3 regions of the Lacticaseibacillus salsurae genome follow, and region 1 is predicted to be linked to each of the others. Evidence: predicted binding sites of a transcription regulator. Region 1 holds the regulator's gene; each other region holds the start of a gene.
What was found. The regulator NrdR, encoded in region 1, represses ribonucleotide reductase genes. The targets are predictions, from matches to a motif close to ACACNATATATNGTGT.

Region 1 (6,549 bases):
TTGCTACTTGTGGCGGTTTGGCTGGTGCTTGGTGCAAGGGCGGAAATTCGATTTTTGGCGTTGCAGTGTTCATACTAAAATTGTGACCAGTTGTGCCAATTGATTGGGAGGAAAGCTTATGGCAAACTCGGTATTAGAAACTAGTGTTGAACAGACGCTACCAGCATTTGATCGGGTCCCGGCATTATTGGCGTTGCGGTTTTTGGATGTGTCTGATGAAGAAATCGATGATGCGATCAGAAGTTTTGCCCATGCGTTGAGTCAGATTCAAGATGTGGCGATCGAGCAAGTCGCCCCATGGCAGTTGCATCAAGCCATGGCGGCGTTGAATCCGGATTGGGCCAAAGGCGGGCCAGCTGAGGATCATGACGCGTTTATCCGCTTATTGTGCATCAGCTTGTATTTGCGCTTTTTGGCGCAAACTGGGCATTTGAGTTTATCTGAGACCCAAGTGCTGGACCAATTCAATCGGTATATGCCACCGCGGGCATAAGTCGTCGTGAGCCAAGCGCCCTTGTGCTTGGCTGTTTTGTTGGGCCTTAAATCTGGTACAATAAACATAGGACTTTTGAGGAGGACATTATGGCCGACAAAACAAAACTGTTGCTGATCGACGGCAACTCAATGGCATTTCGCGCGTTTTATGCGTTATACAATCAATTGGATCGCTTCACTAACCAAGCAGGGGTCCACACCAACGCGGTATTCACGTTTAACAACATGTTGGATTCGCTGATCGATCAATTTCAGCCAGACCGGATCTTGGTGGCATTTGACCGCTCTGGCGGGACTTTTCGCACGAAAAAGTTTGGTGATTACAAAGGCAATCGCGATCGGGCGCCAGAAGAGTTACTGGAACAACTGCCATTGATCAAAACCTTGTTAGACGATCACGGCATGGCGCATTACGAATTGCAAGATTGGGAAGCTGACGATATCATCGGCACGCTGGCCAAACAAGCGCAAGCGGCAGGCTGGGAAACGACAGTGGTCACTGGTGACCGCGATCTGACGCAATTGGCGACTGATCATGTCACCGTGCAAGTGACCAAAAAAGGGGTGGCGGAACTAGAAGCCTTCACTCCGGAAAACCTCAAGGAAAAAGTCGGCGTGACCCCACGGCAATTCATCGACATGAAAGGCTTGATGGGCGACACGTCAGATAATTACCCCGGTGTCGCCGGTATCGGACCAAAAACGGCACTCAAACTGTTAACTGAATATGGTTCCATTGAAAATCTGTACGACCATATCGACGACCTCAAAAAATCGAAAATGAAAGAAAATCTGATCGCTGGGCGCGACGATGCGTTTATGAGCAAAGACTTGGCGACCATTCGTCAAGATGCGCCGCTGACCGTGGGTTTAGAAGACACCACCTATACCGGTCCAGATCTGGATGCGCTGCGGAAATTTTATACTGAATTAGACATGCATCAAGCCTTAAATAAGCTCAACAAACAATCACCTGTGGTGCAACCAAAAGCGCACTATGAAGTGATCTCTGATGCCAATTTGGCGGATCTGTTGGCAGTTGATGAACCGATCGCTTTTGAAATCGAAATGTTGACGGAAAACTACCATACCGCTGATGCCATTGGGTGGTTTGTCGGTACCGCATCGCAAGTCTTTGTTTCTGCAGACGCGACCTTGTTGGCCATGCCAGCGCTACAAACATGGTTGAATGCCCGCGATCACATCACGGTATTTGACTTGAAGCGAAACTTAGTCGCGGCTAAGAAATATGGTTTGGCGTTGGATCGGGTGGATTTTGATGTACTGTTGGCGTCTTATTTGCTTAACCCAGATCAAAATGCCAACGATTTAGGCCAAATCGCACAAGATCATGACTACACATTGGAATTTGATGAAGCCGTGTATGGCAAAGGCGCTAAGTTGGCAGTGCCTGAAGAAGACCAATTGTTCAGCCATTTTGCCCGCAAAGCCCAAGCCTTGTTAACGTTGCGGCCGCATTTGACCCAAGACTTGGCTGATCATGATCAAGCTGGGTTATTTGACGACATGGAAATGCCGCTGGCTCGGGTATTGGCCGCCATGGAAGAAGTGGGCATCACCCTTGAAGCCAAAACCTTGCAAGCCATGGGTGAGCAATATGCCCAATCCATCAAAGTGTTACAAGAAAAGATCTATGGCCAAGCTGGTCTTGAGTTCAACTTGAATTCGCCAAAGCAATTAGGGGAAGTCTTGTTTGAAAAACTGAATTTGCCTGTGATCAAAAAAACCAAGACTGGCTATTCCACCAGTGTTGATGTTTTAGAGCAACTCAGCCATGATTACCCGATCGTGCAAGACATTTTGGATTATCGTGCCGTTTCTAAGCTCCAATCCACTTATGTCAAAGGCTTGCTCAAAGCCCAATTGCCAGATCAAAAGATCCACACGCGCTACTTGCAAACCTTGACGCAAACTGGTCGCTTATCGTCAGTTGATCCCAACATGCAAAATATCCCTGCTCGCGGTGATGGCAAGTTGATCCGCAAAGCCTTTGTGCCGTCACATGCTGGCTGGCAGATCTTCAGTTCAGATTATTCGCAAATCGAGTTGCGGGTTTTGGCACACATTTCCGGTGATGCCAACATGCAAGAAGCTTTTAAAGAAGATCGCGATATCCATGCCAACACCGCCATGAAGATCTTTGGGTTGGATTCTGCCGACCAAGTGACGCCTGACATGCGCCGCCAAGCCAAAGCCACCAATTTTGGGATCGTGTATGGGATCTCTGATTTTGGGTTGGCTAAAAACATCGGCATCACCCGCAAACAAGCCAAAGCCTTCATCGATGGGTATTTTGAACAATATCCCAAAGTCCGCGAATACATGGATAAGATGGTGGCCCAAGCGCGTGAAACTGGGTTTGTGGAAACCTTGTTCCATCGCCGGCGCTATTTGGATCAGATCCACTCGCGCAATTTCAACTTGCGGCAATTTGCGGAACGCACGGCGATGAACACGCCGATCCAAGGCTCTGCCGCAGACATTATCAAAGTGGCGATGATCCGCATGCAACAAATGCTCAAAGACCAAAAGCTGCAAAGTCGCATGTTGTTGCAAGTTCACGATGAACTGATTTTTGAAGGCCCAGAAGCTGAAATGCCGATTTTAGGCAAATTGGTGCCAAAAGTGATGGATTCCGCCGTTGACTTGGCAGTGCCGTTGAAAGTGGAAAGCTCTTATGGTCCCACTTGGTATGACGCCAAGTAGAAAGGAGAGCCATGCCGGAATTACCAGAAGTTGAAAATGTGCGCCGCGCGCTGTCTGAACTGATCGTTGGCAAAACGGTATGTGGGGTCCACACCAATTGGGAGAAGATCTTGATCGGCGGCTCGGCCAGGTTTGCCGAAGCATTGACTGGTGCTACAGTAACGGCAGTGGATCGCCGCGGCAAGTACTTGTTGTTGCGCTTTGATCACCATCTCACATTGGTGTCGCATTTGCGGATGGAAGGCAAATACCAGCTGGCCCAAACGGCAAATGAGCCACCAGCACGGTTTTTGCATGTGTGGTTTGATTTTACCGATGGCAGTCAGTTGCGGTATTTGGATATGCGCAAATTTGGCCGGATGCAGTTGTGCGATACCGGCAGCGAAATGCAAGTGGCTGGGTTGAAAACCATTGGGCCAGAACCCACGGCGGCGGATTTTGACGCGGAAGCTTTCTTTCACACGCTGCAAAAGCACAAAAAGCCGATCAAATCGGTGATTTTGGACCAAAGTGTCGTCGCTGGCGTCGGCAATATTTACGCCGACGAAACCTTGTGGCGCGCAAAGATCAACCCGATGCAACCAGCATGTACGTTGAAGCGTCGCGAAGCAGATGCCTTGCATGATCAGATCATTGCCGTGTTAGCCGCATCGATCAAACTTGGTGGTACCACAGTACATACGTTTATCAGCGCCGATGGACAAACTGGCGGTTTTCAAAACCAGTTGCGCGTTTATGGCAAACAAGGCACGCCATGTGTGCGCTGTGGCACCTTGATCGTGAAAACCAAAGTCGGCCAACGCGGGACGCATTATTGCCCTGGGTGCCAAAAGTTAAGGAAGCGAGTGATCCATTGACATATAAATTAGGCTTAACTGGCGGCATCGCTAGTGGCAAAAGTACAGTGGCTGACTTGTTTAAACAAGCTGGCTATCCGGTGATCGATGCTGACGCGATCGCCAGGCAGATCGTGGCGCCAAATTCGTTGGCGCTGAAAAAAATCGCCTTGCGTTTTGGCCAAGAGGTGATCCAACCAGACGGCACCCTTGATCGCAAAGCGTTAGGCGCCAAAGTGTTCGGCCATCCGCAAGCGCTGGCCGACCTCAACGCCATTGAACACCCTTATATTCGCGTGGCGTTGACCAAAGCGTTAGACGAAGCGGTCAATAGTGGCGCCAAACTGGTAGTCGGCGAGATCCCCTTGATGTATGAAACGCATTGGGAACAATATTTTGATGGTGTCGCGGTGGTCAACATCACGCCGCCACTGCAATTGAAACGCTTGATGGCGCGCGATAACCTCAGCGAAGTGCAAGCCAAAGCCCGCATCGACTCGCAAATGCCGCTTGCGGCTAAAGTGGCGCAAGCCGATTTTGTCATTGACAACTCACTAGGGGCGCAAATGCGTGAAGTGCAAGTCAACCAGCTGATCGCGCACTTAACGGCCCAATAGCCAATGCATAAACCCAGTGAAAGTCGCGGTGTGGCTGTGTTATAATAACTGAAAACGGATAAGAAGGTGTGTTGCTTGCAGTGCCCACATTGTCATCACAATAGTAGTCGCGTGGTCGACTCGCGGCCAACCGATGGCGGCAAAGCCATTCGGCGGCGGCGGGAATGCGAAAATTGCGGTTTTCGCTTCACCACATTTGAGCGCGTCGAACAAACGCCATTGCTGGTTATCAAGAAAAACGGCACCCGCGAAGAATTCAACCGCGAAAAGATCTTGAAAGGGTTGATCCGGGCTGCTGAAAAACGGCCGGTCACCATGGAGCAAATGCAAGGCATCGTTGAGTCAGTCGAAAACAAGCTGCGCGCCATTGGGGAAAATGAAGTCTCAAGCCAAGCCATTGGGGAGTATGTGATGAGCAAACTTTCTGATGTCGATGACGTGGCTTATATTCGTTTTGCCAGCGTGTATCGTCAGTTCAAAGACATGTCTGTGTTCATGCAAGAACTTCAAGACATGATGAACAAAGAAAATCAATCAGACGAAAACAAGTAACCTTGTTTTCCAGTCGCGACATGCGCTCGCCTTGCAGATCCTGATCTCAGGGTCGACAAGTCGGGCGCTTTTGTGTCAAGCGTAAAGGAGGCGCGGATTTGGAACGTCCACAAAATTTCATGGCCCAAGACGACTATTTAGTTGCCCAAGCCACTTATTTTAGCAACGTCGACCAACACGTCGCCGTTAGCTTGTATCAACCTTTAGTCGGACCAGTGGCCATGGCGTTATATCTAAGCTTATGGCAAGAAGCCAAGCCCAGACCATTGGTGTCAGATCGCCGCTCGCAAACACGCTTATTAGATCTGTTGAATATTGGCGTGGATACGCTATATGATGCGCGGGTGCATTTGGAAGCAGTGGGGTTGATGAAAACCTATACCACTACTGATGCGATCAGTCGCTATTATGCGTATGAACTTTATGCGCCAGTTACCCCGCAAGCGTTTTTTAATGACGATCTGTTGGGAATGTTGCTGTATGATCGCGTTGGGGATGCTAGATATCGCGAATTGGCAGAAGAATTTGCTTTACATCCGGTGCGCCGCGACGATTGGCAAGAGGTGTCGGCGAATTTCTTGGATGTGTATCATTTAACGAATGTCTTGGAAACGCCAACTGCTGCAGGCCAAGTCCAACAAGATCTGGCCTTGAAAGCCGCGCCTGAAGTCAGCTTAGATGATGACGGTGGCTATGATTGGGGCTTGTTGGCGTCAATGTTGACCACCAGCAATATTGCGCCTGGTGAACTTGACAAAAATCGCACCGCTTTGTATGAAATGGCGCGCTTTTACGGCTTGAATCCACCGACATTTGCCCGTCAGATCAGCCGGGCCATTGATGTGATCTCAGGCAAGTTGAACTTACGGCAGTTGCGACAATTTGTGGAGCAAACGTATCGCAAAGCAGATGCGCCAGCTTTTTCGGATCAAGCCAAACCTGCAACGCCAACGCCGGTATCCAATTCGGCCATCGCCGATCTGACGCCGCCAGAAGCCGACTTACTCAAACGTGCCAAGAGCCAAGCGCCACGCACGTTTTTGGAAGCGACGAAAAAGGCCAAAAATGCGCGCGCCTATGCTGGCAAAAACGAGATCTTTGCGCTGCGTGAGTTGGTTTCTCGCCATGTGTTCCCAGAAGCCACGGTGAATATTTTGATCGATTATGTCTTGCGCAGTTATGATTCATTGAGCCAAGCGCTGCTCAACGGGTTTGTGCAGCGTTGGATCACTGCCAATGTCAGCACTCCTGAATCGGCGTTGCAACAGATCAGAAAAGAAGCCCAACAACCCGCCAAAAATACCCGCAACCGGCGGCCGAAT
Region 2 (6,549 bases), on a different contig from region 1:
TCAGTGGTGACAGTCACCACCAAAAAAGGGCCCAAGCATGTCGCAGAATATGCGATCGTGCGCATCAAATGGGCTTAGCTTCGACGGCTTACCTCTGGTAAGCCGTCTTTTTGCGCGGTATAATCGAAATCAACCACAAGTGTGAAAGGGGTATTGTCAATGACGAAACCACAAGATGATCTATACGAAGCCGTTAATGGTGAATGGGCCAAAACTGCCACGATCCCAGATGATAAGCCAACAACTGGAGGCTTTGCCGATTTGGCAGATGACGTCGAAAAAAAGTTGATGGCGGATTTTGATGCGGTGGCCAAAGGCGACAAACCCGCCCCAGACCAATATTTTGCCGAAGCCGTGAAGCTTTACCAAAAAGCCGCTGACTTTAATGCCCGCGATGCCGCTGGGATCCAGCCGGTGCTCAACCGCTTGGTGAGTTTCAATCAAGTTGACAGCTTAGCCGGCTTTAATGCCAAAGCGGCGCAACTGGATTTGGATCTGTTCCCACTACCATTTTCCGCTAGCGTGGAACCAGACATGAAAAACACGGCCCAAAATGTGTTCACGATCGCTGGTCCTAGCACGATTTTGCCAGACACCACTTATTATGCCAAAGACAACCCTCAAGGCCCGCAACTATTAGGCTTGTGGCAAGATATGGCCAAGCAGGTCCTAGCGCAAACGGATTTGTTGCCAGCAGACCAAACCCAATATTTGGCTGACACGGTGGCCTTTGATGCGGAAATCGCCAAGCATGTGAAATCTTCTGAAGAATGGGCTGACTATCCCAAGTCTTACAACCCATACCCATTTGCCAAAGTCGCGGAAAAATTCGGAGATTTTGACTTTACCAAATACGCCGACACCTTGCTGCCAGCACATCCTGACACCGTGATCGTGGCTGATCCGCGGTTCTTGGATGAATTTAAGGACTTGTTTAATGCTGACACCTTCATCCAATATGCCCACTGGGCTTATGTCATTGAATTGCTCAGCAACACCGGCTATTTGTCTGATGACTTGCGGATCTTAGGCGGCAGTTTTTCCCGCGCTTTATCTGGTTTAGCCGCAGCGCCAACGCAAATCAAGCACGCTTATCGCTTAGCCAACAGCGTCTTTTCTGAACCGATCGGCATTTATTATGGGAAGACTTATTTTGGCGAAGCCGCAAAAGCTGACGTCACCAAATTAGTTGAAAAAATGATCGCCACGTATAAGCGCCGCTTGGCCAAGTCTGATTGGTTATCCCAATCCACCAAAGACAAAGCGATCGTCAAACTCGATACCATGGTGCTTAAAATGGGGTACCCAGATAAAGCCAATGCGGTATACGATTTGTTGCATGTTGACGAAAAAGCGGACTTGCTGACGGCGGCAACGGAAATCGCCAAAACCCGTCATGCTTATCACTTGCAACAATTGACCAAACCAGTGGATCGCTCAGAATGGGCCATGCCAGGGCATTTGGTCAACGCTTGCTACGATCCGTCACGCAATGACATCACCTTCCCAGCGGCGATTTTGCAAGCGCCATTTTACGCGTTGTCGCAATCTGACAGCCAAAACCTTGGCGGTATCGGGGCAGTGATCGCCCATGAGATCTCGCATGGCTTTGATAACAATGGGGCGCAATTTGATGAATTTGGGAATTTGACGGATTGGTGGCAACCGGCGGACTACGATCACTTCAAAGTCTTAACCCAAGCGATGATCGATCAATTCGATGGTTTGAAAACTGAAGCGGGTCCCGTCAACGGCAAACTGGTGGTATCCGAAAATATGGCTGATGCCGGTGGTTTAGCCGCCGCTTTAGAAACGGCCAAAGGCTTAGATGACACTGACTTGCATGCCTTTTTCGTCAATTGGGCAGAAGTTTGGCGTATGAAAGCGCGCAAGCAGTACATGCAATTGTTGTTGAGTATCGATGTGCATGCGCCAGCCAAACTGCGCGCCAATGTGCAAGTCCAGAATTTGGCTGACTGGTACACCACCTTTAACGTTCAGCCAGGCGATGGGATGTACTTAGCCCCAGACAAGCGCATCACCATTTGGTAATCAAAGGCTGAAACAGCAAGCGGCTCTGCACCACGATTCGAACTTGGATCGCGGTGCAGAGCCTTTTGTATGACTAGGTCGGGCAAAAGGTCTCGCGCCGAAGTGACTTCGTCTGGTCCACTTTTTGGGCACAAAAATACGCGATGTCCGCAAAGTGCGGGCATCGCGTATGGGCTAGTTAGCTGGCTAATTGCTTGAGTGCCTCTGGCCGAAAGCCTGAGAAAGCTTCAAGCCCTGCTGCTTCAAGGACAGGCACGGCTTGGAAGCCTTTGTTTTTTAAGTAATCGATGTATTCAGGTTCATCGTTGATGTTGTGTTCCACAAAATCGATCCCATGGGTGCGCAAGTAGTTCTTGGTCATGCGGCACTGTGGGCAACCATTTTTAGTAAATAATGTGACGTCGTTATTCATGAAAATCGCCTCTCTTGGTTATCTGATAAAGCTAGTATACTGGCAGTTGTGGTCACTGTCAAGAAATATCACTAGATATAGTAGGAGAAGCGACGACCCCCAATATCTGGGGTCGCGTTAGGATACCACCACTAAGCGCCTTTTACAAGATTGGCGACAACAAACGCGAGAATTGTTGCTTGAATTTCAGCCAAGTACTTTGTGATTGGATCTCCTCTAGCGTGAGCAAGCGGGCGTGCTTTTGATCGTCAAGAAAGGCTTGTTGCAGCTGCGCGGCGATGGCTTCGTCGTAAATAAAGGCGTTGGCTTCAAAATTCAATTTGAAGGAGCGAATGTCCAAGTTAGCTGACCCGACACTGGCAAGATGGCCATCGACTACCATGGTTTTGGCATGCAAGAAGCCATTTTGATAATGGTATACTTTGACCCCAGCGCGGGTCAACGCATTGGCATAATATTGCGTCGCGCGGAAAATAAACGGGTGATCTGGCATATCTGGGATCATCACCCGCACATCGATACCTGCCAGGGCGGTGTTCATCAGCGCATCATAAACCGTGTCATCAGGGATCAAATATGGCGTCTGTAGCCAAACTGACTTGGTGGCCCCAGAGATCATTTTGACATAGCCGAATTTGATCTGTTGGCCCGCTGACTCCGGCCCAGAAGCGACGATCTGCATGGCGCCTTTAGTCGGCAAAGGCGCGGCCGTCAAGGGGCGACTCGGGTAAGGAAGCTGGCGGCCGGCGTTGACAGTGGCGTTGTAATCCATGATAAATTGAATTTTTAACGCCATCACCGTATTGCCAACCATGCGCAAATGCGTGTCGCGCCAAAAGCCAAACTTCGGCGAGCGAGACACATATTGATCGCCAACGTTGAAACCGCCGATATAGCCGATCTGCTCATCGATGACCACGATTTTGCGATGCAGGCGATAATTCATGCGAAAATCGGCGATCAAGTGCTTAGAAGAAAAATATGATTCTGCCCAGCCGCCAGCTTGGATCAACGGCCGCCACCATTTGGCACTGGCGCCCATCGACCCCCATGCATCATACACCACGCGCACGCTCAGGCCTTGTTGGGCTTTTTTGATCAACAGATCGCGCAGCTGCATGCCAAGCGCATCAGGGTAGATCGTGTAGTATTCCACTAAGATCTCGCTTTTGGCCGCTTCGATATCGGCAAACAAGGCAGCAAACTTGGCTTGGCCATCATAAAACAGTTTTACCGCATCGTTATGTAACAGTGGGGCGCGCGCCAAGTTCAAAAATAAATTGATCAGCTCTTGGCCGGCTTTGGTGGTGGAAGGCACCAAGCGGCCTTTGGCGTTGGCGGCTTTTTGCAAATGGACAAAAGCAGCAGAAGCTTTGGCGTATTCGGCTTGGATCAAGCGCATTTTCTTGGCGGATAAGCGGCGGCCGACAAATAAATAAATCACAAAGCCGATCCCTGGCAAAAAGATCAGCACCAACAGCCAAGCCCACGTCGTTGCGATGTCCCGCACAGAGCGTAGCACGGTGAAGATGGCGCCGATGGTGTTCAAGATGATGAAAAGGATGAACAGCTCAGTAAATAACGACATGAGTACCTCCGAACAAAAAAATTAATTTTCACTTATTCACTTTACTTACTAAAAGCAAGTTGGTACAATGTTACCATACTTAATCAAAGGTGGAACCCAATTATGAATACAGACTTATTGAATTTATTGCAACAACGGCGCTCGATTTACGCTTTAGGCAAAAACATCAACGCGTCAAATGAAGACATCGTGAACTTGGTAGAAGATACCATTCAAGCCACCCCAACGGCTTTCAACTCCCAAACCACGCGGGCCGTATTCTTATTTGGCGACAAGCATGATCAATTATGGGATATCGTGGTCAAGCGTTTGAAGTCTGAAGTGCCAACTGAAGCCGCTTATGAAAAAACCAAGCAAAAAATTGCCAGCTTCAAAGCCGCTTACGGCACGATCTTGTACTTCACCGATACCAAAGTCGTGCATCAACTGGAAAAAGACTTCACGCTTTATGCTGACAACTTTGCCACTTGGGCTGAACAAGGCCAAGGCTCCGCACAACTCAACACTTGGGTCGCCTTAGCCAACAACAACATCGGTGCTTCGTTGCAACATTACAACCCACTGATCGATGACGAAGTGGCCAAAGCCTTTGATATTCCAGAAAACTGGACCTTGCGCGCCCAAATGCCTTTTGGTGAGATCAAAGCACCTGCTGGCGACAAAGACACCATGGCCAAATCAGACCAATTCAAAGTCTTAGGTTAATTGTAACAAACTCACGTCAGATGCACACGCGCCGCTTCGAATCAACCGAAGCGGCGCGTTTTTTAGTGGGCGGCATGCAAGCCTTGTTGGGCTAACATATGGGCGCCGCGATTATCGCGTTCTGGGACCCATTGCCAGATCACTTGATCAAATGTGGCGATCAAAGCCAACAGTTCATCAACTTGGCTTTGGTAATGTTTGGCGTAGCCCTTATCAAGCGATTGGATCACCAATTTGGAATCACTGGCAAAACTCACCAATCCTTGCAGGCCTAATGCTTGCAGGCGTTTGAAGCCGGCAATGGCGGCAACAAATTCGGCTTCGTGATTGGACATTGGCGCCAAGGTCAAATGGGTTTGATCTTGTTGGCCATTAGCAACGATCAAGATCCCAGCACCAGCAGGACCGGGGTTGCCAAGCGTGGCGGCATCAGTAAATAGTTTGATCATCTTGACCTCGTTTTGACGAAATTTTATCCCTTGTATTGTAGCACACCACCAAAAGCCTTCATGGTCGTGGTATCATTAACACTAACAATTCATGGGAGGGATCCGCGTGCACAACTATCGCTATCAACCCACCGGCGTCGATTGCGTCATTTTTTGGGGATCGATCTTAGCTGGCGTCGGCCTCGGCGTGATTTTTCAAATGGAAATCGGCGGGTATGATTATTGGTATTGGCCGCCGATGGTGTGGCTGGTGGCAGTGCTGGCAGTGGCCATCGTGCAAGTGTGGCGCTTGCAGCTGACGATCAGTTCGCAGCAGGTAATCATTCGGCGAATCTTTGCTGGAAATAATATCTCGCTGCCGATTAATACAATTATTAACGTAGAAGCGAACAAATTTAGTTTTATCCTCAACACCCGTTCGTATGGTAAAATCAAATTGGTTCGCATCGGCAAGCTCAAGCCGCTGTTGACCGCTTTAGCAAAAGTCGGCATCCAAGTCACACAAAAAGGGGAAGCAAATGTCTGATATTGAAATTGCCCAAGCAAATGAACGCACCGAAATGTTACCGATCGTTGAAGTTGCCAAGCAAGTTGGCTTAAGCGCTGACGATTTGGAATTATATGGCCAAGCCAAAGCCAAAATCAGCTATCCGGCTTTAAAACGCTTAGCCGATCAAAAACCTGGTAAGTTGGTGTTGGTCACGTCGATCAACCCAACACCTGCTGGTGAAGGCAAATCCACCGTCACCATCGGGTTAGGCGACGCGTTGAACCTGCGGGACCAACACGCGGTGATCGCGTTGCGTGAACCTTCATTAGGCCCAGTCATGGGGATGAAAGGCGGCGCTACTGGTGGCGGCTACTCACAAGTGGTGCCCATGGAAGACATCAATTTACATTTTACTGGCGACATGCACGCGTTGACGACGGCAGTTGATACCCTGGCGGCTTTGATCGACAACCATATCCAACAAGGTAACGCCTTAAATCTCGATCCGCGCCGCATCACTTGGAACCGCGTGTTAGATATCAATGACCGCGCTTTGCGCCATACGGTGATCGGCATTGGCGGGGCCACCAGTGGCGTGCCGCGGGAGAATGCTTTTGATATCACGGTGGCGTCTGAATTAATGGCAGTGTTGTGCTTAGCCAAAAATATGCATGAGCTTAAAGCCCGCATCGCCAAAATCGTCATCGGCTTTACTTACGACAAAAAGCCTGTCACCGTGGCGGATCTTGAAGTCACTGGCGCCATTGCCATGTTGTTAAAAGACGCCTTAAAGCCAAATTTGGTGCAAACCTTAGCGCATACGCCAACGTTGATCCATGGCGGTCCCTTTGCC
Region 3 (6,549 bases), on a different contig from region 1:
ACACCAATGTCAGTTTTCCTTAATCTTGGTACAGTCTATAGTTGAGAAGCTGGAGGAGAAAACTACCCATGTGTGGAATTATTGCGTTTGACGACCCAACGGTGCTGGACAAAGAAGACACCATTGAAGCGATGATGGAAATGATCCGTCATCGCGGGCCAAACCGTGAAGGCGGCGGGCATTACATTAATGATGAAGTCGCCCTTGGCTTCTGCCGGCTGAGTATCATCGATCTTGGTGGTGGCGGTCAGCCGATTTATAACGAAGATGGCACGATCGTGATCACCTTCAACGGCGAAATCTATAACTTCCAAGAATTGCGCGAAGAACTGATCGCGGCTGGCCACATTTTCAAAACCAAAGCGGACACTGAAGTCTTGCTTCACGGTTATGAAGAATGGGGGATGGCAGGTACTTTAGATCGTGTGCGCGGCATGTTTGCATACCTGATCTACGATGAAAACAAAAAAGCGTTGTTTGGTGCTCGCGATTTCTTTGGCATCAAGCCGCTTTACTATTACCAAAATGGTGACACCTTTATCGTCGGCTCTGAGATCAAAGCCTTTTTGAAACATCCGAACTTCAAAAAAGAACTCAACAAAAGAGCCCTCAAGCCATACTTAATGAACCAATATAACGATCTAGATGAAACTTTCTTCAAGAACGTTTACCGCTTCCCAGCTGGTCACTGGTTTGAATTCAAAGATCAAAAACTGGACATGCACGAATACTGGGATGCCAAATACGATTTGAATGAAAATCGCACCGAAGCGGAAACTATCGACGCCATCGACAAAGAAGTGGTGGATTCCATCAAACTTCACAATGTCGCTGATGTGCCAGTGGGTTCGTTCTTATCAGAAGGGGTCGACTCCAGCTATGTCACCACCGTTTTGAAGCCACATGAAGTGTTCTCGGTGAACTTCGACAATGGGCCTTTTGATGAAGCCAGTGTGGCGCGCGGTTTAGCTGAAGAAAACGGCTTGAACTTCAACGTGGAAACTGTTGACGGCGACGAAGCCTTCAACGACTTTGCCGAAATGCAATACCATATGGATGAACCAGATGCTAACCCATCGGTTATTCCGTTGTGGTACTTGTGCCGCTTAGCTCGCAAGAAGGTTACTGTCGCCTTATCTGGTGAAGGCGCCGATGAATTGTTCGGCGGCTATGTCAACTACGGCATGCATACCAAAAAGCAAGTCATCCGCGTGTTTGCCAACACTTTGCACAAATTGCCCCGTGGCGTGCGCTACTCATTAGGCCGCGGCATCAAGCATTTGCCAGCTTTTCCTGGCAAGGTGCACTTGTACACTTGGACAGCTAAGCCTTCTGAATATTATGTGGGCGAAGCGTTCATTTATGATCCGGCGCAACCGACTATTTTCACCAGTGATCAAGCCAATAGCATGTTGCAACCAGAATTTAAGAACAACTTGACGGTCAATGGCATCTACCAAAAAGATTTCGCCAAAGTGGAAACTGCCGAAGAGCTCAAGCAAATGCAATATATCGACTTGCATCACTTTATGCTTAACGACATTTTACAAAAAGCCGACAAGATCTCCATGGCCCATTCTTTGGAACTGCGCGTGCCATTTTTGGATCGCAAAGTCGCTGAACTGGCTAACTCGATCCCCAGCCACATGTTACTCAACCCCAATGGCTCCAAGTGGGTCTTCCGCAAAGCCGCCGAAAAGCATTTGCCATCTGACTTTGCCAACCGGCCAAAGCTGGGCTTCCCAGTGCCAGTGAAGACCTGGTTACGCGAAGCCAAATATTGCGACCGCGTGCGGGCGTTGTTTGAAGAAGACTGGGTCGCTGATCTGTTTGATCAGCCTAAGATCTTACAACTGCTTCAAGACAACTTCGATGAAAAAACCGATGGGCGCCGCCAGATCTGGGTCTTGTACACCTTCTTATTGTGGTACAAGATGTACTTCATCGATTGGGAAGGCACCGTTAAAAAGTACGGTCACGTTCAACCAGACGTGGCCAAGCTGATGGCTAGCGGCAAGCTGGTTTGATCAAAATAACCCTTGGATCGGAAATTTCTGATCCAAGGGTTATTTGTTTGAATTGAATTGGGTATTTGCACTTGGCGCTGCGGCTGGCTCACCATGCCGCGCTGAGCCAGCTGGTGTTTTAAATTCAAACGTTCTCAACGTTTGCCACTATCTGCCAGCTAGCGATACTTCAACGAGGTGTTGTCATTAGTAGGCATGACCTACTAGTCGCGATCTGCTGGATCAGTTAAGGAAGATAGTCAAACCAGTGCGAATGTGAAATCAAGCCATGATGCTGAACTTTCAGGGTTACCAGACTTGACCTTACACGTCGCAACGTACTGATCGCTGCCTACACCTGAAGATTCGTGAGTCGTTGCCACATCAGAGAATTATCGGTGGGGGCAGACTTGGCGATCAAAAAGGCGGTACCTAGTATTACTAGGTACCGCCTTTTTGATCGTTACGATTGCTTGCCATCTGCTGGTAAGCGGACTGGCGTTTCAAGTTCAAGCGCCGGTAAAACAAAGATCAGCGCTTGGCAATGAAGTTTTGGTAAGCCCAATACAACACGCCGATGATCACGACGAATAAGACTAACTTGATCAATAACGCAATGATCCCAGAAACAACTGGCAATAACAACAAAGCAACAATAGCGATGACGATCCATGTCAGGATCTGTTTGGTTTTGGCATTCATAAGCGCGGCTCCTTTTTGTAGGCACTAGATATCGAGGCCACAAGTGGCCCGTTATTCCTGTTCAGTATATCCTATAACAGCGACCTTGGCGCAAGAAGCCCGTAAAATCAGGCTTAAGTCTGATAAGATAGCTAATAACATGTAATACTATATCTAGAATGAAAAACAGATTTTTCCAATTTTCATACAATATATGGCCCCTATTCATGGTATGATAATGACATTGAGATTTACGGAGGGGTTATTGCATATGATCGATATTAAAGTCAAAATCAACATTAAAAAGCGCGACGGTCGCATCGTCGACTTCGACCAACAAAAAATCACCCGAGCCATCACCAAAGCGGCGGTGTCTGTTGACGACCCATTGTCACCAGCTGACTACCGCGACATTGAAGCGATTTCGGATGATGCCGTGGCGACGATCATGGATCGTTTTGACAAAGACGTACGTATCGCGGAGGTGCAAAGCGTCGTTGAAGAGGCGATTTTGAATGCCCATAAATATGACTGGGGCAAAGCGTATACGGACTACCGCATGCAACGCGATATCGATCGTGCCAAGCGCGCTGACGTCAACTATAACGTCCAAAAGTTGATCGATCGCGATGCCGAAGTGGTTCACGAAAATGCCAACAAAGATTCTCGCGTCTTTTCCACTCAACGCGACCTCACTGCCGGCGCCGTGGCCAAAGCCATGGGTCTGCAAATGTTGCCGCCAGCAGTGGCCAATGCGCATTTGCGTGGCGATATTCACTGGCATGACTTGGACTACACGCCATTTATGGCTGAAACCAACTGTTGCTTGATCGACTTTAAAGAAATGTTGAACCATGGCTTTAATATCGGTAACGCCGAAGTTGAACCGGCTAACTCCATTCAAGTGGCGGTCACCCAAATGACGCAGATCATCGCCAATGTCGCCAGCTCCCAATATGGTGGCTGCTCCAGTGATCGCACCGATGAAGTTTTGGCGCCTTTTGCCGAAAAGAACTACCAAAAGCATTTAATCGAAGCCGCAGAATTGACGGATGATCCTGACAAAAAAGCTGAATATGCCAAGCGCCGGACCAAAAAAGACATTTTAGATGCCTTACAAACCCTGGAATATCAAGTGAACACCTTATATTCCACGCAAGGGCAAACGCCTTTTGTCACGGTGGGCTTTGGCCTTGGTACCAACTGGATCGAACGCGAGATCCAAAAAGATATTTTGAAGATCCGCATTGGTGGCTTAGGCAAAGAAAAGCGCACGGCGATTTTCCCAAAGCTGGTGTTCACCTTAAAGCGCGGCTTGAACCTCAAGCCTGGCGATCCTAACTATGATATCAAAGAACTGGCTGTGGAATGTGCCACTAAGCGCATGTACCCAGATGTGTTGTCTTATGACAAAATCGTCGAACTCACTGGCAGCTTCAAAGCACCAATGGGTTGCCGCAGTTTCTTACAAGGTTGGAAAGATCCTGAAACCGGCAAAGAAGTCAACGCTGGACGCATGAATTTAGGCGTGATCACCTTGAATCTGCCGCGTATCGCCATGGAATCTAAAGGCGACAAAGACAAGTTCTGGAAGATCTTGGAAGCGCGGTTGAAGATCTGCAAGCAAGGTCTGGTTTATAAAGTCGAACGCGCCAAAGAAGCGACGCCAGAATCAGCACCGATCTTGTATAAGTATGGGGCGTTTGGCAAGCGTTTGGCTGATGATCAAAAAGTCGACGAAGTGTTCAAGAATTCTCGCGCCACGGTGTCGTTAGGCTACATCGGGTTGTATGAAGTTGGCACCGTCTTTTATGGCTCTGAGTGGGAGAAGAATCCAGAAGCTAAGAAGTTCTCTATCGACGTGGTCAAAGACCTTTATGATCATTGTGTTGAGTGGGAAAAAGAATACGGCTATCATTTTTCCGTCTACTCCACACCATCTGAATCTTTGACTGACACTTTTGCCCGCGCGGATAAGAAGCGTTTTGGCGTGGTCAAAGATATCACGGACAAAGATTACTACACCAATTCTTTCCACTATGATGTCCGCAAAGCGCCAACGCCTTTTGAAAAGCTCGACTTTGAAAAAGACTATCCTAAGTATTGTTCCGGCGGCTTCATTCACTACTGCGAATATCCTAACTTGAAGCAAAATCCTAAGGCTTTGGAAGCAGTTTGGGATTACGGGTATGACATCGTCGGTTACTTAGGCACCAATACGCCGATCGACCAATGCTTCGAATGCGGCTTCAAAGGCGAATTCAAAGCTACTGAAAAAGGCTACGAATGCCCACAATGCGGCAATCACAATCCAGACACATGTGATGTGGTCAAGCGCTTATGCGGCTACTTAGGTAACCCCAACAAGCGCCCAATGGTTCACGGCCGCCAAGAAGAGATCATCCATCGTAAAAAGCATATGACCTTAGGCAACGACAACTTAGCTGGCCAAGCCTAAAGCCAACAAATGAGACGCGTGCGTCTCATTTTTTTGTGGGTCAGATAAAGCGCTAACAACGGGCTGACGCGGGTTATGCCAGTTGGTGCATAATGACGCACTGCTTGTGTGACTGTAAACAAAGTCTCACAAGCGCTACACTAAATGAAAGGAGTTGATGTTGATGAAAATCGTTGCATTGACGGCGGCGCGAGCTTCAAAAGCGTTTGACCGTCAACTTTTATCAGCTTTACAAAGCGCCTATCCAAGCTTGCAAATCGTGACCTTAGCCGCACAAGCACCGCTTATTGACCAAACTGCGATCGCCGCAGTCGCTGAAGCAGATGGGGTCTTGATCGCTACCGCCGAACATGAACCCGCGCAAACACAAGCTTTGCTCAACGCTATTCAAAGCCTGACCAAAGCGCAGCCGCGTTTGGCTGAAAAGCCGGTGGTGATCTTCAGTACCGCTTATGCCACCCAAGGCCAACATGCCAGCTTAAAGACGATTGCCCAAGCGCTGAATGCCCATGGCGTCAAGGCCAACGTGGTGCAAACTGTCGCGATCAACGACGCGCCGCATCAATTTGCTGACGGCAGGCTTCAAGGTCCTGCCCAGCAACAAGTTGAGCAGGCCATGGCGCAATTAAAAACCGTAATTTCGAAACAGGAGGAACAAGCAATGTCTCAACCAAAAATCGCCTGGGATGCGACTTATGATGTGATCGTATTAGGATTCGGTGGGGCCGGTGCCACTGCGGCGCGTTTTGCTGCAGATGCTGGCGCCAAAGTCTTGTTGGTGGATGCCGCACCACTTGGCCACGAAGGTGGCAACACGCGCTATGCTGGTCAAATCGTCGGGTCAGCCGCAGATTTTGATGAAATGAAGACGTACTACAAGCGCCTGCAATACCCATTGACTTTAGATGAAGACATGATCGACACTTATGTCGATGGCATGGTGGGGATGAGCGACTATTTCCAAAAGTATTTGGAAATCGAAAAGCCGTTTTCCGTCAAGCGCGATTGGCATCATGAAAAACCTGACTTGGCATCAATGTTGCCAGAATATCCTGAATATGCCGGTGGCGACAGTTATGATGTGTTGTTGGTCCATGACGGCACCTTTGATTCCGCTTTTTGGAAAACGTTGCGCGAGCAAGTCACGAAGCGCGCCGATAAAATCGATGTGTGGTTCAAAGCCCCAGCCAAGCACCTGATCCAAGATCCAACCACTAAAGCCGTGATCGGGGCCCAAATCGAGCGTGAATCCGTCTTGTTGAATATTCGCGCCAATAACGGGGTCGTGTTGGCCACTGGTGGGTTTGAAAACAACCAACAAATGATCCAAGACTACTTAGGCGCTGAATCCTTGCAGCCATTAGGTTCCGTGTATAACAAAGGCGATGGCGTGCTGTTAGGCCA

Region 2: the regulator NrdR is predicted to act here: its motif matches at 2,533-2,548, upstream of nrdH (glutaredoxin-like protein NrdH).
Region 3: the regulator NrdR is predicted to act here: its motif matches at 2,853-2,868, upstream of nrdD (anaerobic ribonucleoside-triphosphate reductase).

Annotation. Positions count from the first base shown of each region.
Region 1 is NZ_BAAFZI010000013.1:42,551-49,099, forward strand. It holds gene ACKTSG_RS06065 (hypothetical protein) at 119-493, shown strand; gene polA (DNA polymerase I) at 583-3,222, shown strand; gene mutM (DNA-formamidopyrimidine glycosylase) at 3,234-4,079, shown strand; gene coaE (dephospho-CoA kinase) at 4,076-4,675, shown strand; gene nrdR (transcriptional regulator NrdR) at 4,751-5,227, shown strand; gene ACKTSG_RS06090 (replication initiation and membrane attachment family protein) at 5,326-6,549, shown strand, end outside.
Region 2 is NZ_BAAFZI010000001.1:71,596-78,144, reverse strand. It holds gene ACKTSG_RS00395 (hypothetical protein) at 1-78, shown strand, start outside; gene ACKTSG_RS00390 (M13-type metalloendopeptidase) at 160-2,052, shown strand; gene nrdH (glutaredoxin-like protein NrdH) at 2,231-2,464, opposite strand; gene cls (cardiolipin synthase) at 2,607-4,052, opposite strand; gene ACKTSG_RS00375 (nitroreductase family protein) at 4,155-4,757, shown strand; gene ACKTSG_RS00370 (ribonuclease HI family protein) at 4,820-5,206, opposite strand; gene ACKTSG_RS00365 (EbsA family protein) at 5,313-5,732, shown strand; gene ACKTSG_RS00360 (formate--tetrahydrofolate ligase) at 5,725-6,549, shown strand, end outside.
Region 3 is NZ_BAAFZI010000041.1:10,270-16,818, reverse strand. It holds gene asnB (asparagine synthase (glutamine-hydrolyzing)) at 69-2,027, shown strand; gene ACKTSG_RS10625 (hypothetical protein) at 2,538-2,708, opposite strand; gene nrdD (anaerobic ribonucleoside-triphosphate reductase) at 2,959-5,145, shown strand; partial or broken gene ACKTSG_RS10615 (NAD(P)H-dependent oxidoreductase) at 5,303-5,671, shown strand; gene ACKTSG_RS10610 (FAD-dependent oxidoreductase) at 5,807-6,549, shown strand, end outside.